Armatimonas rosea: one gene and its partner. The main gene of each other region encodes a partner of the protein of the gene in region 2 in a complex. Links are inferred from orthologs where the notes say so. Each region holds a gene or a part of one and is shown on either strand. Other genes may lie near its edges.

Region 1 (6,344 bases), on a different replicon or contig from region 2:
TCGTGGCCGCCCGTCTCCCGTGCCTTAGCGCCCCACTCCCGCCAGAGCGGCGGCTCGAACTCGTCCTTGAGCGTCTCCAGCGCGGCCCAGTCGCCGTGGTGCGGGTTCTTCGGATCGGCCTCCAGAAAGACCCCGGCGGGCCAGTCTCGAAACGTCCCCTTGCTGCCCTGAAGGAGCGTCCCCCGGCTGTAGGGCCGCGGCGTCACCACATCGTGCTGGAGCATGATCGTCCGGCCCTTCGCCGTCTGGATCAGGCTGGTGTTCATGTCGCCCGCTTTGTAGGTCTCAAGGCGCTTTGCATTGCCTTCGTCAATAATGGCATCGCGCGTCTCGCTCATGCTGGCCTCGCAGCTGCTCATCGAGACCAGCCGGACGAACCGATCGCCGCGGTGGATTCCCATGGCCTGCGCGACCGGGCCGAGACCGTGGGTTGGGTAGAAGTTGCCATCGCTGGTCTTGTGCGGCTCACGGCGCCAGAGGCCCTCGCTGTGGTCGGAGAGGAGCAGGTGGCGCAGGTCATGGATGTAGGCCGCCTCGCCGTGGGTGAGAGTTCCAAGCTTGCCGGTATGGGCGAGGTGGATCATCATCAGCTCGTTGTAGCCGTAGCAGCAGTTCTCCAGCTGGACACAGTGCCGGCGGGTGCGCTCGCTGGTCTCCACCAGCTCCCAGCACTCGTCGAGGGTCACCGCCGCGGGCACCTCGACCGCGGCATGGACCCCGGCTTCCATCGCCGCGACCGCGTAGGGGACATGCTGGAGCCAAGGCGTAGCGATATAGGCCAAGTCGATGGCATCCGGGTCGAGCACTTGGCGCACATCCCCGCCCACGACCATCCGGGGTGCGGGGCGCTCCTTCTTGACCACCGCCGCGACCGCTTTCTGGGCCGATTCCTCGCTGACATCGAAGACCGAGACGATCTCCACGCCCTGCACCGCAAGGAGCTCACCCAGCATCCCCCGGCCACGGCCCCCACAGCCAATCAGCGCAACGCGCACGGTCTCACGCGGGGCAAACGCCACACCGCGCATGGTTTGAATCGAAGACATGGGGGGATTTTACCAGAGCCCCCCCCCTAACCCCCGCCCGGCGGGGGGACAAAATTGATTTTTCCTTATTGTTCCCCCGTTTCACGGGGGTTAGAGGGTAAGCTAGTTCGCATGAGTGATTTTGCCTTTCCCCAGCGTGTCGCAGGGCTGCGTGCGCGCTTTGAGCTAGAAGCTGATAAGTTCCGGCGCATCGATGCGTTTGTGGTCTCCAATATTGAAAACGTGCGGTACTTGACAGGCTTCTCGGGGTCGAGTGGGCTGGTGGTGGTGACAAAGACCGATGCGCGATTCTTCACGGATGGCCGCTATGCCCAGCAGGCGGAGCGCGAGGTTCCGGGCTTTGAGCAGGTGATCCTGCCGCCCAGTAGTGTCTTGCTGGTCGCGGCGGGGGAGTGGCTCCGAGATACTGCGCCCGTTTTCTGTATCGGGTTTGAGGCGGACCACATTCCCTACAGTGCGTTCCTGACCCTGGACAAGACCCTCGACCCCGATGACCGGGCGCAGCAAGCGCTCTTTCCGCGCTCCGGCGATGTGGAGGCGCTTCGGGCGATCAAGGATGAGAGCGAGATCGCCAAGATTCGGGCGGCCTGCAAGCTTGCTGATGCGTGTTTTGAGCACCTGTGCGGCTTCATCAAGCCTGGCATGACCGAGGCGCGGGTGGCGTGGGAGCTGGAGTCGTTCTTCCGGCTGAATGGGGCGCAGAAGCTGAGCTTTGACCCAATTGTGGGCAGCGGTCCCAACGCGGCACTGATCCACGGGCGGGCGTCGGAGCGGGTGATTGGCTCGTCGGGCGGGCCGGAGTTCGTGCTGATGGACTTTGGCTGCGTGCTGGATGGCTACTGCTCGGATATCACCCGCACGGTCGTCGTGGGGGGGGAGCCGACGGAAAAAATGCGCCATATCTACGACTCGGTTCTGGCGGCGCAGCTCGCGGCACTGGCGGCGATCAAGCCCGGTGTCGAGGGCAAGAGTGTGGACACGCTGGCGCGCGAGCAGCTCAAGGCGGCGGGCTACGGCGAGATGCCGCACGGGCTGGGGCACGGGCTCGGACGCGTGGTCCACGACCTGCCATTGCCGACATTCTCGCCCAAGGCCACCGTGACTCTCTCCGAGGGGATGGTCGCGACAGTCGAGCCAGGGGTCTACATCGAGGGCTTTGGGGGCGTCCGGATCGAGGACGACGTGCTGGTGACCGCAGCGGGCTGTGAGCGCCTCACGGTCTCGTCCAAGGAGCTCCGAGTTCTTGGGAACTAATTACAAAGCTCAGTTGTAACGTGATTGGAAGATTTTCTAAAGACTGTTTGGAGGAAAGTAAGATGAGTGCAGCAGCAGCGGTTTCGTCCGCCGATTTTGAGGCCACGGTTCTAAAGTCCGAGGTCCCCGTCCTGGTTGATTTCTGGGCACCTTGGTGTGGTCCCTGTCGCCGGATCGCCCCGGAGCTCGATGCCGTGGCCGAGCAGCTGGGCGAGAAGGTCAAGATCGTTAAGCTCAATGTCGATGAGGAGCCGGAGCTTGCGGGCCAGTACGGGATCCAGAGCATCCCCGCGCTGCTGATCTTCAAGGGCGGCAAGCAGGTCGATGGCATGGTGGGCCTTGCCCCCCGCCAGGTGATCGCCGAGAAGCTCTCCGCGCACATCTAAACACAGACAGTGCCGACAAAAAGCCCGAGCGGTTCGTCCGCTTGGGCTTTTTGCGTTAAAAATCCATGAATGCACGCACGGTCTGGCGGCGATATAACAGAGCGTGCGAATCTTGATGGTAGAAGACGAAGCCCCGATCGCTTCCGTGGTGAAGCGGGGGCTGGAGCGTGCGGGCTACCAGATCGAGCTGGCCGAGGATGGCCTGAGCGGCTGGGAGCTTGCCAAAGAGGGGGGCTACGCGCTGATCCTCCTCGACCTGATGCTGCCGGGGCTCGATGGCCTGGAGCTCTGCCGTCGCCTACGGGCTCGCCGAGACCGAACGCCGATTCTCATGCTCACCGCGCGGGATGCCGTCCCGGAGCGGGTCAAGGGGCTGGAGTCCGGTGCCGATGACTACCTGCCCAAGCCGTTTGCCTTTGAGGAGCTCCTCGCGCGGGTGCGGGCGCTCCTGCGGCGTGAGGGGGTCAATAAGAGTAGCGTGATCTCCATCCGTGATCTTGAGATCGACACCACGACCCGGCGGGTACTACGGGCTGGGGAGGAGCTCTCGCTGACCCCGCGGGAGTACAGCCTCCTAGAGGCGCTTGCCAAGAACGAGGGGCGCGCCTTGACCCGTGAGATCGTGCTGGAGCGCATCTGGGGCGATGAAGGCAGAACCGGCTCGAATACGGTGGATGTCTACATCACCATGCTCCGCCGTAAGATCGACTCCGATGCCGAGATAAAGCTGATCCATACCGTCCATGGGGTGGGCTATGTCCTCCGCCGACCGGTGGAAGGCGAGGGAGAATCGTCATGAGTGTTCGTGTCCGCCTCGCGGTCTTAAATGTGCTGGTTTTTGCGATTGTGTTGGGAGCGCTTGGCGTGATGCTACGGGTTCAGGTCGCACAAACCCTCCGGGAAGGTGTCGACTGGCAGCTAAAACGTCGGGCACAGCGTTATGTTCCCCGTGACGGTAAGTACAGTCTGGTTGCCTTTGAGCGCTGGCGTCCGGGCCTCGCCAAGCATATTGGGGAGCGACGTGATGGAGAGCTCTTTCGCTATCCCTTCTATGACAGCCGTGGCAAAAACTACCTTCAGCCGGAGCTAAGTGCCTTCGACCCCGTTGCACTGGCACAGGCTCAGGCAACCCAGAAACCGGTCTATAGCTCGATCCCGGGGAGCCGGTGTTTCACCGTCGCGCTCCTCACCGACGAGACCAATGAAGCCGTCTACTATCAAGTTGCGGAGTCCGTGGCACCCATGAACGAGGAGCTGAACCGCCTGACACGGACGCTACTCACCCTGATTCCTCTGGCACTGCTGTTGGCGGGAACCTGCGGCGTGTTCTTGACGGGGCGTGCGCTCGCACCCGTTCGTCAGATAACGGATGCCGCGGCACGCATCGGTGTGGAGGACCTGTCGGAGCGGATGCGAGTGCCGGGGCCAGGTAAGGATGAGTTCGCACGACTGGCCCAGACCTTCAATGGGATGCTGGAGCGGCTGGAGGCGGCCTTTGAGCGACAGAAGCGCTTTGTCGCCGATGCCTCGCACGAGCTCAAGACCCCTCTGACCGTGATCAAGGCCAACTCCAGCCTGGCGCTGGCCGATCCCGATCTCCCCTCCGACTACCGTGAGACCCTGGTCGAGATCGACCGGGCCGCGGACCGGACAAGCCGCTTGGTGCAGGACCTCTTGCTCCTTGCCCGAACGGACCATGCCCAGCTACCGCTGAAGGAAAATGAGATCAGTGCGGCGATGCTCTTCTCTGCGGCGATCTCGGAGGCGCACAAGCTCTACCCCGACGGGGCGACCTTGCGCCAGGAAGTGAGCCAGGAGTGCTTCTGGGGCGACTCGCACCTGCTGCACCGCCTTCTCCTGAACCTACTAGACAATGCCCTCCGCCATACGTCGAAAGAGGGCACGGTCACCCTGTCTGCTCAGCCGAGTGGCTTCACGGTCACGGATACCGGCGAGGGAATTCCCGCCGAGCATCTAGCCCACCTTGGGGAGCGTTTCTACCGGGTCGATAGTGCCCGCGCCCGCACCGGCGGCGGCACGGGCCTTGGGCTTGCGATCAGCCGCGCGATTGTCGAGGCACACGGCGGGACTCTGGAGATTCAGAGCGAGGTCGGTAAGGGAACCACGGTTCGGGTCACCCTAGCCCCGCACGAGTAGGCGCTCCCCCGAGAGCTCCGTGCTGTCGGCGAGGCGCAGGCGAATCTCTAGTCGCGCGGTGTCCGTGATCTCTTCGGTTGGCTCTCCGGTCTCGGGGTCGGAGATGGCGATTAGGAGTGGTGTCGCATCGGGGGCCGTGGACTCCAGCAAGCCCGCCAGCCAGTGGACGATCACGGCCGCCTTGTGTGTCTGGCTTTCGTAGGTCGCGGTCGAGAGCAGGTCTTGGGCGGTGTCTAAGAGGTAGGGGAGAAGCTTTTCAGGGGGCATGGTGTTCTACAGAAAGAATACCTTGCTTTCCTGAAAGTTCAAGAACAGCTCGTGTCCGATCAGCACGTCTTGCCCAAGCAGGGCAGTGACCGAGGGCTCGCCTTGCAGGATCTCATCCCCGAGGCTACAGAGCACTCCTTGACCGATGGGTTTGCCCGACGGTAAGCAGACAGGTTCTTTCTTGAAATAGTAGCCAGCTTGCGCGAGGTCTGTACCTGTAATGCGCTTGATCTCCCACTGACTACTACGTTTTTCTATAAGCTCTTTGCGGACAAGTGATTTTGCAAGCACCGTATAGACCGATCCTGTATCAAAGACGACATTTGTTAAGTGGGCATCTAATCCTGGAATCTGGAGAGAGACACGCATGAAACTATCCTTGGAGCTATCTAACTTAAAGGGGAGTTCCACAGTAGACTCAAGAACCGGATAAGGAGTCTCTTTGGGAAAGAAGGAAATCGTCTTTTTCTTCCAAGAGATAAAGACATTGAACAGATGAAGACACCCCAGTCCGAGAATTCCACCGAGGCGATTTTCTTCCATATGTGAGCTAATAGCACTTTGGGAAAGGATCAATGCCATTGGTATGTCGTACCTGATCGCATCCGCATCCCGCTGAGCGATCGGCTCCGCGAAGGTGAGCTTTAAAGGTTGTGAGAGCGTGCCGTGCTTGAGAGACGCTTTCTCAGGGGCGGCGGGCTCTATTCCAACACGCTTGGCGAGCTGGCTGGTGACCACAAGCGTATAAGGGCATCCTGTATCGACGATAAAATTTAAGGCAGGACTGTCATTAATCCTGAGCTTTACCAGAATATGCTTGGTCTTCTTGTCGAGAGTGAAGGGAATCGTGAAAAATGGTACGGGATCACGAGTGAACATGGGGGTGCCTCACGTATCAAGGTGTCTGATACTGTACCCGAATTCACTTGGGATTCTGGTAAACTGGGAGGCATGGCAACTGTTACGACGGCCTCTGGCCTGCAATACGAAGATATCGTCGTTGGTGAGGGCGCATCGCCCGTGACGGGACGTGGCGTCTCGGTGCACTACACCGGCACCCTGCTCGATGGCAGCAAGTTCGACTCCTCGCGCGATCGGGGACAGCCGTTTACCTTCACGATTGGGGTGGGACAGGTGATCAAGGGCTGGGACGAAGGCGTGGCGGGCATGAAGGTCGGGGGGCGGCGGACGCTGACCATCCCGAGCGACCTGGCCTACGGCTCCCGTGGCGCCG
Region 2 (7,814 bases):
TCTGGCCTACGGCACGGACTGGCTGGCCTTTGCCCATCTGGTGATCGCGGTCGCGTTTATCGGGCCGTGGCGCGACCCAGTGAAGAATATCTGGGTGATTGAGTTTGGGCTGATCGCCTGCGCGATGGTGCTGCCGCTGGCGCTGATCGCCGGGCCACTGCGGGGAATTCCCTTTGGCTGGCGGCTGATCGACTGCGCGTTTGGTGTCTTTGGCGCGATTCCTCTGTGGGTTATTCGACAGGAAATACGGCAACTTTACTAGATGGCTCTAAAATCCGCTCCTACCAAATATCAGAGAGTTAAGGAGCTGGACGACGATGTTAAACGTAGTATGGGTCGCTTTAGTTTTGATGGTTGTTGCACTGATTACGAATGAAGTGCAGGCGCGCCGCAATGAAGAGTGGCCAACCGATAAGACGCTCTAAGAGGGATAAGGGGATGCTCCCCCGAATCTTAGGGCATGCATGTACTATTTCTAGGAGGCACGGGCCTCATCTCAACAGCGATTGCGCGTAAGCTGCTCCAGCGTGGCGAGCAGGTGACGTGCTTCAACCGAGGGCGGAGTGAGAACCGGCTAGAGGCACACCCCAACCTGACGATTCTGAACGGGGACCGGAGCGACCGCGCGGCGTTTGAGGCGCTCTTTGAGGGCAAGCACTTCGATGTCGTGGTAGACATGATCTGCTTCAGCCCCGACGATGCCGCGTCGAGCATCCGCGCCTTCAAGGGCCGCTGCGAGCACTTTCTCTTCTGCTCGACCGTCTGCGTGTACTCGGGGCCGCCGGTGACCATCCCGACCCCCGAGAGCGAGCCCTACCACTCGATCGGGGGCTACGGCAAGAACAAGGCGGCCTGTGAGCAGCTCTTCCTGAGCGAGCCCGACTTCCCTGCCACGGTCCTGCGGCCATCGCACAGCTACGGCGAGGGCGGGATGCTCATCCGGCCCGTGGGCGGCTGGGGCTCCTTTGGCACCTTCCCGGACCGCCTGCGCAAGGGCCTCCCCGTGATTGTCCCCGGCGATGGCACCAATGTCTGGGCGAGCTGCCATGTCGATGATGTCGCGGAGGGCTTTATCTCCGTGATGGGCAAGTCGGCCGCCATTGGGGAGTGCTTCAATATCACCGGCGAGGAGAATGTCACCTGGAACCGCTACCATGAGATTGTCGCGGAGGTGGTCGGGGGGACATTTAATCCCGTCTACATTCCCACCACGGTGCTCGCCAAGCTCGCCAAGCCGGACTGGACCGGTGGCCTGCGCGAGATCTTCGCCTGGCCCAGTATCTTCACCACCGACAAGATCAAGGCAATCGGCGGCTACCCCGGCCAGAGCATCTCCTGGGCGGCGGGCGCGGCGCGGACCATCGCCTGGATGGAGGCCAATGGCAAGGCTCAGCCCGCGGAGAGCGATACCTACGAAGACCGCCTGATCGCCGCTTGGCAGGAGCTCGTGGGCGCGCTCCCGCAGCTGGAGGCATAGGGCATGCCCGACGGGCGCAAGCCGCACCTGCTCTGGTGGGTGGTGTTTCTGCTTGCGCCTGTCGCGCTCCTCAACTACCTCGACCGCCAGATGCTCTCGGCGATGAAGTTCTCGGTGATGGGCGAGCTGCGCGACATTGGCAGCGACACCCGCTGGGGGATCATGCTGGCGCAGTTCAAGTGGGTCTATGCCTGCCTGAGCCCGGTCGGGGGCTACCTGGCGGACCGCTTCAGCCGCCGGGGGATCATTGTGGGGAGCCTTGCGGTCTGGTCCGCGATCACCTGGTGGACCGGGCAGGCGACCAGCTACTCGGAGCTCCTCTGGGCACGCACCCTGATGGGAGTGAGCGAGGCTTTCTACATCCCCGCCGCGCTCGCCCTCCTCATGGACTACCACACGGGGGCCACCAAGTCCCGCGCGACCGGCATCCACATGGCCGCGATCTATCTGGGCGTCATTCTTGGGGGCTTTGCCGGCTATGTCGCCGATGCGCCCGGACTAGGCTGGCGCTGGGCGTTTCACACGGCGGGAGCCGTGGGGATTGTCTACGCGCTCCCGCTTTGGCTTTTGCTCAAGGACCCGCCGCGCACGGGAGAGAGCGCTCCCAGAAACTCCCCGCTCGGGGCGCTCAAGCAGCTACTCCGTAACCCGTCGTTTCTACTCCTGACGCTCTACTTTGCGCTGATCGCCTGGCCGGGCTGGATGATGAAAGACTGGATGCCCGCGATGCTCAAGTCCCAGTTCGAGCTGAGCCAGGGGCGGGCGGGGGTCTCGGCGGGGCTCTACGTGAACCTGGCGGGCTTTGTGGGGCTGTTTTTAGGTGGGCTCTGGGCCGACCGCTGGGTGCGAAAGAGTGTCCGCGGGCGCACCACCGTGAGCGCGATCGGGATGGGGCTAATTATTCCCGCTCTCTTTGGCCTTGGCTACTCGCCCAGCATTGGGGTGGCAATCGGGTTTCTGGCGCTCTTTGGGCTGGGCTTTGGGCTCTTCGATGGCAACAACATGCCCATCCTCTCCCAGCTCGTCCGCCCCGATCTCCGCGCGACCGGCTATGGCGTGATGAACTTTGTGAGCGTCAGCCTGGGGGGCTTTGCCGATATCGGGGTGGGGCGGCTCCGCGACTCGGGGGCGAGCTTCGCGGGGATTCTTAGTTTGACGGCGTGCGCGGTGGCGGTCAATGTCCTGCTGGTGCTGCTGATCCGGCCCCGCCCGGAGCTCACCCCGGAGCTAGAGCGCGTATGAACTGGCAAAAACTCCCCAACCTCCCCGACCGTGAGGGCTTTGCGGGCTCGTTTGCGGGGACAAGCCACGGGGCGCTGCTGGTCGCGGGCGGCGCGAACTTCCCGGAGAAGCGGCCCTGGGAGGGAGGCACCAAGGTCTGGACCGACTCCGTCTTTGGGCTGGAGCGCCCCGGCGGCACCTGGCGCACGCTAGGCAGGCTCCCCGGTCCGCGCGGCTATGGGGTGAGTGTGTCGTTTGAGGACAGCCTGCTCTGTGTGGGGGGGAGCGACTCGACCCGGCACTATCCCGACACGTTTGCGCTGGAGTGGCGCGACGGCAAGCTAGCGATCCATACCCTGCCTCCCCTGCCGATCCCGCTGGCGAACGCCTGCGGCACGCGGGTGGACGACCAGCTCTTTGTGGTGGGGGGGCAGGAGGCTCCGGGGAGCACGAGCGCCAGCAACCGGGCTTTCTGCCTGACTCTCTCTCGGAGCGCGGCGGGCTGGAGCGAGCTGCCGCCCTTGCCCGGCCCCGGGCGGATTCTAGCCACCGCGGCGGCGCACGAGGGGAGCCTCTGGGTCTTTGGCGGGGCGGAGCTCTTTGCCAAGGACGATGGCACGGTGCTGCGGCGCTACCTGCGCGATGCCTACCAGTACGCCCCCAAAACGGGCTGGCGGCGGCTGGCCGACCTACCCGCCCCCGCGGTGGCGGCACCGACCCCCGCCCCGACATCGGCGATGGGAATCTACCTGCTGGGCGGCGACGATGGCCAGCGCGCGGGCTTGCCGCAGCAGACGCACCCGGGTTTTTCCAAGACCCTGCTGCGCTACGAGCCCGCGACCGATCAGTGGCGACGCGTGGGGGAGCTCAGGGTGGCGCGGGTGACGGTCCCCGTGGTGCACTGGGAGGACCGCTGGGTGATCGCTGGGGGGGAGGCCCGGCCCGGTGTGCGCTCCCCCGAGGTCTGGGCGGTGCGGCCCTAGCGGAAGACAGCGTAGAGGCGTGCCGCGACAGTGGTGCCAAGACAGGGCCCCAGCAGATAGATCCACCCGTGTGTCAGCGCTGCTCCTCCCGAGACCAGTGCAGGCCCAAGCGAGCGGGCCGGGTTCATCGAGCCCCCCGTGAGTGGCCCCCCGATCCAGACCAAAAAGACCACGCACAGGCCAATCGCTACCCCTGCAACGGGAGTGGAGGCCCGTGGGTCGGTGGCGACCGCCAGAATCAGGAGCATGAGCAAGCAGGCAAGAGTCGCCTCCAGCACGAGACAAGAGAGCACCGAAGCCCCGACTGCGGGAACATGGGTCCCATGGGCACCGGCACCAAAGATCAGCGCGGTCAGGCCCGCCGCCAGAGTCGCTCCAAGTACTTGCGCCACGACATAGCCGGGGACCTGCTTCCACGGGAACTTGCCCGAGACCGCAAAGCCCAGAGTGACCGCGGGGTTGAAGTGCGCCGCGCTGATATGCCCAAAGGCGGTGATCATCGCCAGCACCGCCAGCCCCGAGACCCAGGCTGCCGCCGCCAGCGAGCTGTCGCCGCCGTGGAGCTTCCCCGATGCCGAGAGCGCGACAGGCGCAAAGACAATCCCAAACGTGCCGAGCAGCTCCGCGAGAAACTTCTGTTTCATGCAAGCTCTGCCAGGAGGGTCTCAACACGGGCCTTTATCTGGTCCCGAATCTCGCGCACCTTCTCGATCGGCTGGCCCTTGGGATCGTCTAGGCCCCAGTCCTCGGTGAAGAAGATGCGTGCGGGACAGGCATCCGCGTCCACTCCACAGCCCATCGTGATCTTCTTGTCCGCCCGATCTGCGAGCTCTTGGGTGAGCTGCTTGGGGCTCTGAGCGGCCATGGAGATACCGAGCTCCGCCATGACCTCGACAGCAACCGGGTTGATCTGGGTCCCCGCCACCGTTCCCGCCGACTCACCCACCACCGCGAGGCCACGCTCCTTGGCGTAGTGATTGACAAAGGCCTCCGCCATCTGGGAGCGTCCGGCGTTGTGGACACAGACAAAGAGCACGGTCTTCATGAGCAGCCACACCCCGTCTTTGCCATCGTCAGGCTCAGCCCACGTGCCTGGGGAGTACAGCACCCTGCGGGCTCCGCCCCTGCCTGAGGAGGTGCCTCAAAAGCGCCGTCCATCATGTCGTCCAGGATCGTGTAGATCTCCCAGGAATTGCCATCGGGGTCCTGTGCCCAGACCTTTTCTTGGCGGGCATGGCAGCAGACAGTGTCCCCCTCATCCAGGGAGACGAGCCCGGCAGCGGTCAGGCGCTCTCGGGCGGCCTGCACCGCCTCCACCGAGTCTAGGACCACACCCAGGTGGTTGAGGGCACCGCCTGTAGCAGGGAGTGCGCTCTGGTTGAGAGCCAGCTTGAGTGCTGGGGTCTCCAGGTCAAAGTTGGCGTAGCCGGGGCGGATTTTATGGGCAGGGACACCAAAAAACGCCTCGTAGAAAGCGACCGATCGTATCACATCGCTCACATTGAGCGAGACATGGGTCTTAGCAGCAGCCATGGGGTTTTTCTCCTAGAAATGCGGCAAGCGCCGCGACGGTTGAGGGATTGAGGGCACAGACAACAAACTTGCCACGCTTCTCCATCGTGATAAGCCCCGCGAGCCGTAGCTCCTTAAGATGGGCCGAGACCGTGGAGGTGATCTTCTCCGCACCGGTGATCTTGCAGCAGACCTCACCGACTGTGGGGCCGACCGTGGGACGAATCCCGCCATCTTCCTCTATGGCGGCGGTTGGGCAGCAGTCGCGCAGGCACTGAAAGATCGCCAAGCGGGTCGGGTCCCCGAGGGCTTTAAAGGCGGTGGTAAGCTGTTCGTCTGTCATGATGTTTTATTTCGCGAAATGACGAAATAATTCTACCCCCGTCTCGCACAAGGCGCAAGAAAAAAAATCGCGGCCCGGGTGGGCCGCGATAGAGTGGGTGGTTAGAGAGCGTGCTACTTCTTGAACGGATTGGAGAACTTGGGATCGCTGAGGATGGAGTTGTCGGTCAGCGTGCGCAGGAACGCGATCAGCGCATCCCTGTCCTCCCCGGAGATATTCAGGCGCTGTGGGACGCCCCCCGGCCCCTTGAGCCGGTTGTCGAGCGCGGGACCGTCTTTTACCCCCCCGATATAGTGGTCCACCACCTGCCCGAGAGTGGTGAAGCGCCCATCGTGCATGTAGGGGCCGGTGACCGCGATGTTCTTCAGCGACGGCGACTTAAAGATGCGGGTCTCGCCGGCATCGAGGCCATTGCTGCGCGAGTTGGCGGTAAGCGAGAAGGTCGGGATCGTGTGGCAGCCCGCACAGCCCGCCCCACCCTGGTTGGGTGCGAGGAGATAGACCTGCTTGCCGCGCTCCTCTTGGTCGGTGTAGCCCGTGAAGCGCGCCCCGATATTGGCATTGGGTTGCCCCGGGTTGAAGACCTTGGCGAACTCCGTGTCGAAGCGGCTATTCACCGAGACCATGCTGCGCTCGTACTGGGCGATGGCGCGCTGGATACGGTCCTCCGTGATAGTGCTATCGCCAAAGACCCACTTGAAGAGCTCGGGGTAGTAGGGGAGGGTGTTCATCTTGGTGATGAGCGCGGACATTCCTCCGTTGGCGGTATCGAAGCCCATCTCGACCGAGTTCTGGATCGGCTGGGTGGCCTGGGCCTCCAGGCTGGCGGCGCGCTTGTCCCAGAACATCTGCATCCCGGTGTAGAAGCGTGCATTGGCGATCCGCATGGCGTGCGCCCCTGTCTGGCCGCCCTCGAAGCCCGTGCTGAGTGTCTTGTTGTCGGTGAAGCCTTGGTTTTGGCTGTGGCAGGTGGCACAGGCGACCGTGTTGTTGCGGCTCAGGCGGGGATCGAAGAAGAGGACGCGTCCCAGAGTCGCGCCCCGGTCGGTGAGCTGGTTGTTGGCGGGCGTGTTGTTCTGCCCCTGCACAGTGGCATCGTAGTGCACCGGGTAGGTGGGGTTGGCGTAGTTAAAGAGGTTCGTCACGTCGATCGTCGTGTACTCTTTGGTCCCCGCAAACGGGTCTGGCGTGGGGGTGGGAGTAGGAGTCGGCGTGGGCGTTGGGGTCGGCGTCGGTGTTGGGGTGGGAGTTGGCGTCGGCGTCGGTGTCGGACTTGGGGTGGGAGTCGGGGTTGGCGTCGGCGTGGGGGTGGGCGTGCCGCCCGGGTCCGGTGTGGGCGTGGGTGTCGCGGTGGCTCCCGGTGTCGGGGTGGGGCTCGGTGTCGCGGTTGGAGCGGCCGTGGGGGCAGGAGTGGGCGTCGCCGCCGTCCCACCGCCCCCGCCACAGCCGCCCGTGGCAACGAGAGCAAAGGCTTGCAGGGTAAAGAGCAGAGAGAGGACGCGTCGCCGCCGAGGGGTGAGCAAGTCTTTTGATTCCATAGTGGCCTCAGGGTAAATCTTAGTCGTGAAGAAGTCATGAAGCGTGGCATATTGGCGGGGATTGGAAATCCCCGCCTCCCGAAAAGAGCGTCCCGAGGACGCGGGAAATGCTCGGCCTCTGCGCGTCCTCGGGACGCTCCCCAAACTCGGAGACGGGGATTTCCAATCCCCGTCTCCGAGTTTGTGCTAGAATTGCCTCATGAACGACAAGCGCTGCTACGAGCTTCGCATCTACACGGCGGGGGAGGGCAAGCTCGATGCCCTCAATGCCCGCTTCCGCAACCACACGCTGGGGCTCTTTAAGAAACATGGCATGACCAATGTAGGCTACTGGATGCCGCTGGAGAACCCGGAGCGCAAGCTCTATTACATCCTCTCGTTCCCCAGCCGGGAGTTTCGGGATGCCGCCTTCAAGGCCTTCGGTGCCGACCCCGAGTGGCAGGCGGTCTACAAAGAGTCCGAAAAAGACGGCCGGCTCGCTGTTAAGGTGGAGTCGCAGTTTCTGCACACGCTGGATTTCTCGCCCAAGCTCCCTGCCAAGTCCGCACGCCAGCCACGGGCCTTTGAGCTCCGGACCTACTTTGCCTCGCCGGGGAATCTGGCGCGGCTCCAGAACCGCTTTCGGCAGCACACGCTCAAGCTCTTTGAGAAGCACAAGATGACCAATATCGCCTACTGGGAGCTCGACCCGGATCAAAAAGGCGCGGACAACACCCTGGTCTATCTCATGGCCTACCCCA

Evidence for each region. The genes of interacting proteins can lie anywhere in the genome.
Region 1: the proteins of HNQ39_RS05600 (region 2) and trxA are in contact, whole or in part, in an NMR structure (PDB 2IPA), measured with the Bacillus subtilis proteins. The link is inferred for Armatimonas rosea from one-to-one orthologs.

The regions. Positions count from the first base shown.
Region 1 is NZ_JACHGW010000004.1:342,146-348,489, reverse strand. The notes cover bases 1,127-4,024. They hold trxA (thioredoxin), read left to right. Parts: upstream 1,127-2,362; coding sequence 2,363-2,686; downstream 2,687-4,024. Other genes in these bases: HNQ39_RS21090 (sensor histidine kinase), read left to right, coding at 3,482-4,024; HNQ39_RS21095 (response regulator transcription factor), read left to right, coding at 2,790-3,485; HNQ39_RS21105 (M24 family metallopeptidase), read left to right, coding at 1,158-2,300. Also shown: HNQ39_RS21110 (Gfo/Idh/MocA family protein), read right to left, coding at 1-1,046; more of HNQ39_RS21090, read left to right, coding at 4,025-4,843; HNQ39_RS21085 (hypothetical protein), read right to left, coding at 4,826-5,110; HNQ39_RS21080 (aspartyl protease family protein), read right to left, coding at 5,117-5,989. UniProt on the Bacillus subtilis protein: Participates in various redox reactions through the reversible oxidation of its active center dithiol to a disulfide and catalyzes dithiol-disulfide exchange reactions.
Region 2 is NZ_JACHGW010000001.1:1,206,142-1,213,955, forward strand. Bases 3,025-6,000 are described here. They hold HNQ39_RS05600 (arsenate reductase ArsC), read right to left. Parts: upstream 4,727-6,000; coding sequence 4,322-4,726; downstream 3,025-4,321. Other genes in these bases: HNQ39_RS05590 (galactose oxidase), read left to right, coding at 3,025-3,681; HNQ39_RS05595 (MIP/aquaporin family protein), read right to left, coding at 3,678-4,325; HNQ39_RS05605 (ArsI/CadI family heavy metal resistance metalloenzyme), read right to left, coding at 4,723-5,214; HNQ39_RS05610 (ArsR/SmtB family transcription factor), read right to left, coding at 5,201-5,536; HNQ39_RS05615 (cytochrome-c peroxidase), read right to left, coding at 5,650-6,000. Also shown: HNQ39_RS05575 (hypothetical protein), read left to right, coding at 1-262; HNQ39_RS05580 (NAD-dependent epimerase/dehydratase family protein), read left to right, coding at 461-1,477; HNQ39_RS05585 (MFS transporter), read left to right, coding at 1,481-2,719; more of HNQ39_RS05590, read left to right, coding at 2,716-3,024; more of HNQ39_RS05615, read right to left, coding at 6,001-7,074; HNQ39_RS05620 (NIPSNAP family protein), read left to right, coding at 7,274-7,814. UniProt on the Bacillus subtilis protein: Catalyzes the reduction of arsenate [As(V)] to arsenite [As(III)]. In vitro, can dephosphorylate para-nitrophenyl phosphate (pNPP).